DNA from 4 places in the Kitasatospora sp. NPDC101183 genome. Region 4 is predicted to be linked to each of the others. Evidence: riboswitches for the same ligand, from Rfam matches in the RefSeq annotation. Region 4 holds a riboswitch; each other region holds the start of a gene.

Region 1 (2,176 bases), on a different contig from region 4:
CGTGCACGAGGATCACCCAGGTGCCGCGCTTGCCGCCGAGGCACCAGACGGGCAGGGGGCCCAGCTCGCCCTCGGCGACGGTCTCGGTGAAGGGCAGGCCGAGCGCCTCCATCGGGTCGCCGAGCAGGACGCGCGGGGTGAAGCGGACCTCGGTACCGGGGGCGAGGGTGCCTCGGTCGGCGCGGACGAGGCGGCGGGTGACGCCCTGCTCGTCCCTCGCGATGACCTCTTCGACCACCGCGTGGCCGCCGTCCGCCCACTCCACCGCCCAGCGGCCGGGGCGCAGGCTCTCGGGGCGCCGGGTGAAGGTGACCCGGCCGGCGCCGAGGCTCCGGACGTGGACCGGGCCGGACTCCAGGACGACCGTCTCCGGCCGGACCATCCGCTCCGAGGCCCGGCGGCCGACCACCAGGACGGCGGCGGCCCCGGCGCCCACGGCGGCGGCCGCCACGACGGCCGCGGTTCCCCAACGCATATGTGCTCCCCGCTCTGGTCCCTCTGCGGATCTCGCGATCTGGATCGAGCACCAGTTCACCGGCGGGCGGTGGAGGCGGCCACCGGACTGGGCCGATCGTGTGACCAAACCCTCCGTGACCTCGGTTGACTCCCCGTTGGACCGCGTGGTGGGATTTCGGGGCCAATCGGAGGCATGGAGAGGAAGCCGGTGCGAATCCGGCGCGGTCCCGCCACTGTCACCGGGGAGCACGCTCGGAACATCGCCACGGCGGGCCGTCAGGAGCCGCTGGAAGGCCCGGGCGCGCGTTCGACCCGGAAGCCAGGAGACTCTCGCCCCCGCGACGTCGAGCCAGGGCGCGGACCCTGAGTGAGGACACCCACGCGATGCAGGCTGCCCCGCCGCCGTACCGGCCCTCGAGCTGCCTTCCGCCGTGGTGACGCGCCCGCTGCCCGCTCTGACCGGTGCCGCCGCGTTCGCCGTGGGCGCCGTCGCGGGCTACGCCGCCGACTCCCGCTTCGCCGACCCGCGCCGGGGCCACCCGGTGGCCCTGTTCGGCATCGCCGCCGGCCGCCTGGAGCAGCGGCTGTGGCGCGACGACCGCGCCGCCGGCGCCGCCTACACCGCCCTGTGCGTGGGCGCCGTCGCGGCGGGCGCGCTGGCCCTGGACCGTACGGTCGGCCGCCGCCCGCTCGGCCGGGCCGCCCTGGCCGCCGCCGCGACCTGGACGGTGCTCGGCGGCACCTCGCTGACCCGGGAGGCGCGCGCCGTCGGCCGCTCGCTGGCCGCCGGGGACCTCGCCGCCGCCCGGGAGCGGCTGCCGCACCTGTGCGGGCGGGACCCGAGCGCGCTGGACGGGCAGCAGATCGCCCGCGCCGTCGTCGAGTCGGTCGCCGAGAACACCGCCGACGCCGTCGTCAACGCGCTCGTCTGGGGCGCCCTCGCCGGCACCCCGGGCCTGCTGGCCTTCCGCGCCGTCAACACCCTGGACGCGATGGTCGGCCACCGCTCACCGCGCCACGCCCGCTTCGGCTGGGCCTCGGCCCGCCTCGACGACGTGGCCGGCTGGCCCGGCGCCCGGCTGACGGCGCTGCTGACCGTCGCCGCCGCCCCCGAGCCCCGGACGGCCTGGCGGATCTGGCGGCGCGACGGCTCCTCGCACCCGAGCCCCAACGCAGGCCAGGCGGAGTCGGCCTTCGCGGGCGCCGTCGGCGTCCGGCTCGGCGGGACGCTGCAGTACGGCGCGCGGGTCGAGCACCGGCCCGTGCTGGGCGAGGAGCTGCGCCCGGTGACGGTGGACGACATCGAGCGCGCCTGCACGCTCTCGCGGCGGGTGGGCGCCCTGGCGCTGGGTACGTGCGTCGCGGGGCACCTCGCGATCCGTTGGTGGAGGGGAAGATGAGCAAGGCGCTGCTGGTCGCGGGGACGACCTCGGACGCGGGCAAGAGCGTGGTCACGGCCGGGATCTGCCGCTGGCTGGCCCGTCAGGGCGTACGGGTCGCGCCGTTCAAGGCCCAGAACATGTCGCTGAACTCCTTCGTCACCATGGACGGCGCCGAGATCGGCCGCGCCCAGGCGATGCAGGCGCAGGCCGCCCGGGTCGAGCCGGAGGCGGCGATGAACCCGGTGCTGCTCAAGCCCGGCGCGGACGGGCGCAGCCAGGTGGTGCTGCTCGGCAAACCGGTCGCCGAGGTCGGCGCGCTGGACTACCGGGAGCGCAAG
Region 2 (2,176 bases), on a different contig from region 4:
ACCGCTCCGCAGACCGCGAGGCCCGCGCCGGTGGCGGCCGCCCCCAGGACGCGGGGCAGGCGCAGCTGCCAGACGATCTGGTCGTCCAGCAGCGTCACGTGCGGGTCGCCCAGCCCGAGGCGGCGCGCCACGACGTCGATCACCGTCCCGAGGGGCTCGTCCTGCGAGCCCACGGCCAGGCCGAGGAGGACCGTGGCCAGCAGCAGGGCCGCGCCGACGGCCAGGGCCGCCACCGCGCGGCCCGGACCGGGGCGCCGCACGGCGGGGCGGGGCACGGTGCTCATGACCCCGGGTGCAGTCGGCCCAGCCCGTCGGACACCCGGGCGCCGCCGTCGGCGAGCAGCACCCCGGGGGTCGACTCCGAGAAGGGCACGACCACGAAGGCCTTGCGCTGCACGGCGCCGAGCCTGCTCATCACCGGGTCGTTCTGCAGGTACTCGATCTTGGACTGTGCCGTGTCCCAGCCGGCGTCCGCGAGCACGATGACGTCCGGGTCCGCCGCGACGACCTTCTCCCAGCTGGTGTTCTGCCAGCCGCCGGGCAGGTCCGCGAAGACGTTGCGGGCGCCGACGGCGTCGAGCACGAGCTGGGGGCCGCCGTGGCCGGCGCCGACGAACGGGGTCTTGGTGTCCGAGTCGTACCAGAGGACCTTCAGGTCCTTGCCCGCGGCCTTCGCCTTGAACCCGGCGAGCTGCTGCTCCTGCTGCTGCTGGATCGCGGCGGCCCGGTCGGGGACGCCGAAGGCCTTGGCGACGTCGTTCAGCTCGCCCCAGACGGACTGCCAGGTGGTGGGCGCCGCCTTGCTCTTGTCCGAGCAGCCGAAGGGGGAGACGTACGACGGGATGCCCTGGCCGAGCAGCTCCTCCCGGGTGCCCGCGACCTTGTCGGTGAAGGCGCTGGCGTAGGAGGCGTACAGGAAGTCGGGGCGGGCGGAGAGGAGTTGCTCCTTCGTCGGGTACTTCTTGGAGAGCACCGGGACGGAGTCGTAGGCCGTCTTCCACTTCTCCGGGACGGCGTCGTCGAGGTAGGCGGTGCCGGCCATGCGGGACTGCAGGCCGAGGGCCAGGGCGACCTCGGTGGCGCCCTGGTTGAGGGTCACCAGCCGGGCGGGCGGCGCGGCGACCGTCACCGTCGTCCCGCAGTTCTCCACGCTGACCGGGGCGGCGCTGCCGGTCGCCCCGGCGGGCGCGTCGGGCGCGGGGGCGCTGGTGCAGGCTCCGAGCAGGCCGACGAGCAGGAACGCGGCCGTCGCCCGGCCGGCGCGGGCCGGGCTCGTGGGACGTACAGGACGCACAGGACGTATGGGACGGACGGGACGCGCGGAACGCATGGGTGCATGCGGGCGCGGCGATGCGCTGGGCACGTGTTCTCCAAAACCCTCGTGGAACATGTCGCGCCGTGGCCGGTCTCCTGGCTTCCGCATCGACGCGCCGCGGCCGACCTTCCCGGGCGGCTCTACCAGCCCGCCCAGTGGCCCTGACGGCTGGAACAGCCGGTCAGCGAGGGCCGCGGAACTCCGCGGCAACAGTGGCGAGGGCCGCACCGGAATCAGACCGGTTTCCCGAACACCACGGCCAGGGCAACGTATCAGGCGTGGTCAAGGGGGGTGGCGTCCGGCTCCGGGGAAAACCGCTGGCCGAGGACCCCTGCCGCACGCTAGCAATGTGACATGCTACTCGGCGAACACATCACCCTGAGGGCCCGGCACGAGGCCGATGTCCCCGTGCTCCAGGCGCAGTTGTACGAGGACGTCGCGACGCGCTCGCGCGCCGACTCGCGCCCCTGGCGGCCGATCCCACCGGACCCGGCCCTGTCCCCGTACGCGGTCACGGGGCCCTCCGAGGAGGCGGCCTGCTTCTCCGTGGTCGAGACCGCCACCGGCGAACTGGCCGGCGAGGCCCTGCTGTGGGGGATCGACGCCCACAACCGCAGCGCCCACCTGGGGCTGGCCCTGCTGCCGGGCCACCGGGGGCGCGGATTCGCGGCGGACGTCGTCGGAGCGCTGTGCCGGTACGGCTTCCTGGTGCTGGGCCTCAACCGGCTCCAGTTGGAGACGCTCGCGGAGAACACGCCGATGGTCCGCGCGGCCGTCAGGGCGGGCTTCACGGTGGAGGGGACGCTGCGCCGATCGGCCTGGGCGGACGGGGAGTTCAGGGACCAGGTCGTGCTCGGGCTG
Region 3 (2,176 bases), on a different contig from region 4:
TCGTGCCGTCCGGATCGACCGAGATCGGCAGCCGGGTCCCGGTGTACCAGCCTTCGAGGTCCACCAGGAGGTTGATCGGCGAGGTGCCGTTGTTCTTGACGTTGATGCTGCCGTCACCGCTGATCGGCACGTTCGACAGCGTGGAGTAGGCCTGGTCCCCGCCGCTGAAGCTGGCGGCGGCGCCCAGCGGCAGCGGCCGGTCGGAGGCGCCGACGGCCAGGCTGCCGGAGGCCGCCGAGCTCACCCGGAAGTTCAGCGCCGCGGCCAGCAGGCTGTTGCCGACCGCCGGGGCGCCGCCGATGCCCGCGACCGGCACCTTGACGGTGGCCCCGGCCGCGATGGTGGCGCCCTTGCTGTCGTAGATCGAACCGGCGGCGGGCGTGAACGCGCCGAGGGTCGCCGTCGGGGTGAAGTAGCCCAGCACCTGGATCATCACGTTGATCTGGACGGCGCCCGTGCCGCCGCCGTAGTACAGGTCGAACTTCCCGGTCTGGTTGTTGACGCTGATGATCGTGCCCATGGAGACCGGGCGGGACTCGCTGAAGGCGATCTGGTTGTCGGGCTTGGTGCCACCGTCCGGGTAGGGCGTGAACCATCCGCTCCCGCCGGGGCGGGTCGGGTTGACGTAGATGTTCGCGAAGATCGCCGACACCGGGGTGGGGAGCTTCGGGACGTTCACCACACTGGTCTGGTTGGGATTGAGCGGGATCGGCGGCAGGCCGGTTCCGCCGGTCATGGTGTTGGCCGCGATGTACGGGGTGACCGGCACGTAGCCGCCCGGGGCCGTGGTGGTGCCGCTGGTGTAGTAGCCCTGGAGGTCGACGAAGACGACGACGTTCGGTGCCACGGTCTCCAGCGAGATGCTCCCGTTGGCCCCGACCGCGACCACCGCGCTGTTCGACGTGGTGCCGAAGCCCTGGTAGTGCACGGCCAGGAACGAGGGATGGGCCGGGTCGTCCGGTGCCGCGTAGATGTCGGTCTCCGGGCCGGCCGCCACGTTCAGGGTCACGCTGACCGCCGAGACACCCGAGGTCGGTATGCCGAGTTGGCCGAGCACGGGGAAGGAGCGCCAGGAGGCCGGCGGCAGGACGGTCGAGCCGAGGCGGCCGTTGGCGGGCACGAAGAGGCCCGCCGTGCCGGTCGCGCCGGTGCCGGTCCCCGTGTCGGCGAAGGACGGGGCCGTCATGCCGACCAGGCTGACGAAGGTGACGAGGGCCGCCAACAGGGCGAGTAGGCGGCTGCGCCGTCGGCGTGGCCGAGGCGGCAGAAGCTGGGACACGGAGGCTCCAGGGGTCGGTGGGTACGTGAAGTCCCCGCAGACCGCCGACGGAACCGTCCACGCCGATGGGCCCGTTCACCCCGGCGCACCCCTGCGCGCAGCGACACCGCGCAGAACTCGCCGGACGGGCTTCCAGAGCGCGCCGCAGTCCTCGACGGCTGTCTGCTGGGGGTGGGACACGAGCACAGGTGGTCCGACTCGTCCGCCTGGCGGCGGACCTACGGTTGCGGGTCAGTGCCGGAGTTCGACCGGCTTTCCCCGTGCTCGGGCGTGGAACTGGAGCATCAGACCACGAACCAACTTGGAGCGTCAACGGCAATTCCCGTTTGCTGGGAGCTCGTTGACGTGAGGTCAGTTGCTGTGGTCAGATCAAAGAAATAATGAGGACACCTTCCGCAGTCCAGGGGAAGCCGGTCAGACTCCGGCACTGACCCGCAACCGTAGGTCCGCCCACCGGCGGACGAGTCGGACCACCTGCGCCGAAGTCGCTTCACCACCGGCGCCGTCGAGGTCTGCGGCGCGGATCGGACGGGACGCCCGGCACCGCGCACGGGTGGGCCCGCCGTCCGAGCGGCCCTTCATCGGCCGACAGGGAGTCACCGATGAACCCACGCCCGGACCTCACCGGCCGATACGGCCGGTACGGCCGCAGAACGCGCGGCCTCGGGCGGCCCGGACCTGGTCAGGGGCACGGCCTACCTCCTCGCCCCGGCGAACCTGGTCGGCGGCCACTCCTACGAGCAGTTCCCCACCTACGCGGACTTCGGGATGACCGTCGACGGCGCCTTCGCGCTCGCGGCCACCGGGGGCGACGGCACGGCACCGCGCGGCATCGCCGACTTCTTCGACCGGCACCAGGCGGACGCCTCGGGCTCGACCGCCGACGACTGCACCGGG
Region 4 (2,176 bases):
CCGAACTCGTGCTCGCTGGGCAGCCGCAGCGCCTCCTCGTAGTCGGCGGCGCGCACGACGGTGAGGACGGGGCCGAAGATCTCCTCGCGGTAGATCCGCATCCCCGGGGTGACGCGGTCGAAGAGCGAGGCGCCGAGGAAGTACCCGCCCTCGTGGCCCTCCAGGCGGAAGTCCCGCCCGTCGACGACGAGTTCGGCGCCCTCCTGGACGCCGAGGTCCAGATACCCGCGGACGCGGTCCAGCGCATCCCGGCCCACCAGCGGACCGAAGTCGGCCGCCGGGTCGTCCGAGCGGCCGACCTTGAGCGCGCCGATCCGCTCGACCAGCTTGGCGACCAGCGCGTCCGCCGTCTCCTCCCCCACCGGGACGGCCACCGAAATCGCCATGCAGCGCTCCCCGGCCGAACCGTAGCCGGCGCCGACCAGGGCGTCTGCGGCCTGGTCGAGGTCGGCGTCCGGCATGACGACCATGTGGTTCTTCGCGCCGCCGAAGCACTGCGCCCGCTTGCCGTTGGCGGCCGCCGTCGCGTACACGTACTGCGCGATCGGGGTGGAGCCGACGAAGCCGACGGCCCGGACGCGGGGGTCGGCGAGCAGGACGTCCACCGCCTCCTTGTCGCCGTGGACGACGTTGAGCACGCCGGGCGGCAGCCCCGCCTCCAGGAACAGCTCGGCCAGGCGCAGCGGCACCGAAGGGTCCCGCTCGGAGGGCTTGAGGACGAAGGCGTTGCCGCAGGCCAGCGCGGGCGCGGCCTTCCAGAGCGGGATCATCGCGGGGAAGTTGAAGGGCGTGATGCCCGCGACGACGCCCAGCGGCTGGCGCATCGAGTACACGTCGATGCCGGCGCCGGCGTTGTCGCTGAACTCGCCCTTGAGCAGGTGCGGGACACCGGCGGCGAACTCCACGACCTCCAGGCCGCGCTGGAGGTCGCCGTGGGCGTCGGCGATCGTCTTGCCGTGCTCGGCGGAGAGCAGCCGGGCGATGGCGTCCTTCTCCTGCTCCACGAGTTGCAGGAAGCGCAGCATCACCCGGGCGCGGCGCTGCGGGTTCCAGGCGGCCCAACCGGGCTGCGCCTGCTCGGCGTCGGCGATCACGGCCTCCACCTCGGCGCGGCTCGCGAGCGGGACCCGGGCCTGGACGAGGCCGGTGTTGGGGTCGAAGACGTCGCCGTAGCGACCGGAGGTGCCGGGGGTGTGCTTCCCGGCGACGAAGTGGGTGAGTTCTCGGACCATCGGTGACGTTCTCCCGTCCTGGATGCGGAAAGGAGGACTGGAGGCCGCGCTCAAGTCGCTTGCGCGCAGCTGGACATGACGATGCGTCAACTATCTCTACGGGCGCGGATCGCCATGCGTGTCGTCTCCATCCTCGTGGAAAACACGGATCACCCGCGGCCGGTATCCTGACTCCCGGATCGACGCCCGCCCCCTGGCCTTCCCGGCTGGCTGCCAGTGGCCTTCTCCCGCGAGGGGTGGACTCCCCGGTCACAGTGGCGGGACCGTGCCGGACTCACACCGGCTTCCCTGACACCGCGGACCTGTTCACGACCATATAGTTGGACGTCCTAGTAAGTCCAGAGCCCCGGGCCCGCGCCGCGCCGGTACACAAACCGTCAGGGCCGCGTCAGCACCCCGTCAAAACCGACCGCCGCCCGACCGTACGGGTGCAGGGTGGACGTCACCTGCCACTTCGCAGGCCGTACCGGAGGTGAGCCCGCATGTCCGTCTTCGCCGCGTTCCATCCCCACGCCCCCGCGCCCGCCCTCGACAGCCCCGGGCACCGCCTGCGCGCCGCCCTCACTCGGGTCGCCGAGCGGCTCGGCGCCAGCCCGCTCGACAGCTCCGTCCTCCACGCCATGGGCGCGCCCCGCACCACGGCCCGGCCCGCCGGGCTCCACGCCCACTGGCACCCGGTGCGGCGGGCCGACGGCAGCACCGGGCTCGAGGCCGACTGGCACACGGGGAACACCGGCCACTGAAATCCGTTCCCCTCACCGGAGCCGGGGCGAGACCATGGCCACATGGAATTCCTCGCCTACCACCGGGACCGCCCCGGCTCCATGCCGCTGCGCGGTGAGCTCATCGAGGCCCACTGGTCCTACATGGACGGCTTCGCCGAGCAGCTCATCGCCCGCGGCCCCACCTTCGACGACGCCACCGAGACGGTCACCGGCAGCATC

What was found. Region 4 has a riboswitch for cobalamin ahead of ACIRRS_RS17365 (CoA-acylating methylmalonate-semialdehyde dehydrogenase). Riboswitches for the same ligand answer to the same signal wherever they lie in the genome.
Region 1: linked by a shared signal. The riboswitch ahead of ACIRRS_RS29150 (cobalamin biosynthesis protein) and the one ahead of ACIRRS_RS17365 (CoA-acylating methylmalonate-semialdehyde dehydrogenase) in region 4 are both predicted to bind cobalamin.
Region 2: linked by a shared signal. The riboswitch ahead of ACIRRS_RS04870 (ABC transporter substrate-binding protein) and the one ahead of ACIRRS_RS17365 (CoA-acylating methylmalonate-semialdehyde dehydrogenase) in region 4 are both predicted to bind cobalamin.
Region 3: linked by a shared signal. The riboswitch ahead of ACIRRS_RS02585 (hypothetical protein) and the one ahead of ACIRRS_RS17365 (CoA-acylating methylmalonate-semialdehyde dehydrogenase) in region 4 are both predicted to bind cobalamin.

Annotation. Positions count from the first base shown of each region.
Region 1 is NZ_JBIWOW010000024.1:40,910-43,085, reverse strand. Features, by position in the region: gene ACIRRS_RS29155 (alpha/beta hydrolase family protein) at 1-475, opposite strand, end outside; cobalamin riboswitch at 654-786, shown strand; gene ACIRRS_RS29150 (cobalamin biosynthesis protein) at 888-1,856, shown strand; gene ACIRRS_RS29145 (cobyric acid synthase) at 1,853-2,176, shown strand, end outside.
Region 2 is NZ_JBIWOW010000003.1:235,607-237,782, forward strand. Features, by position in the region: gene ACIRRS_RS04865 (FecCD family ABC transporter permease) at 1-284, opposite strand, end outside; gene ACIRRS_RS04870 (ABC transporter substrate-binding protein) at 281-1,294, opposite strand; cobalamin riboswitch at 1,383-1,588, opposite strand; gene ACIRRS_RS04875 (GNAT family N-acetyltransferase) at 1,670-2,176, shown strand, end outside.
Region 3 is NZ_JBIWOW010000002.1:96,768-98,943, forward strand. Features, by position in the region: gene ACIRRS_RS02585 (hypothetical protein) at 1-1,222, opposite strand, end outside; cobalamin riboswitch at 1,449-1,595, opposite strand; cobalamin riboswitch at 1,643-1,776, shown strand; gene ACIRRS_RS02590 (hypothetical protein) at 2,048-2,176, shown strand, end outside.
Region 4 is NZ_JBIWOW010000011.1:122,150-124,325, forward strand. Features, by position in the region: gene ACIRRS_RS17365 (CoA-acylating methylmalonate-semialdehyde dehydrogenase) at 1-1,232, opposite strand, end outside; cobalamin riboswitch at 1,372-1,564, opposite strand; gene ACIRRS_RS17370 (hypothetical protein) at 1,715-1,975, shown strand; gene ACIRRS_RS17375 (YciI family protein) at 2,018-2,176, shown strand, end outside.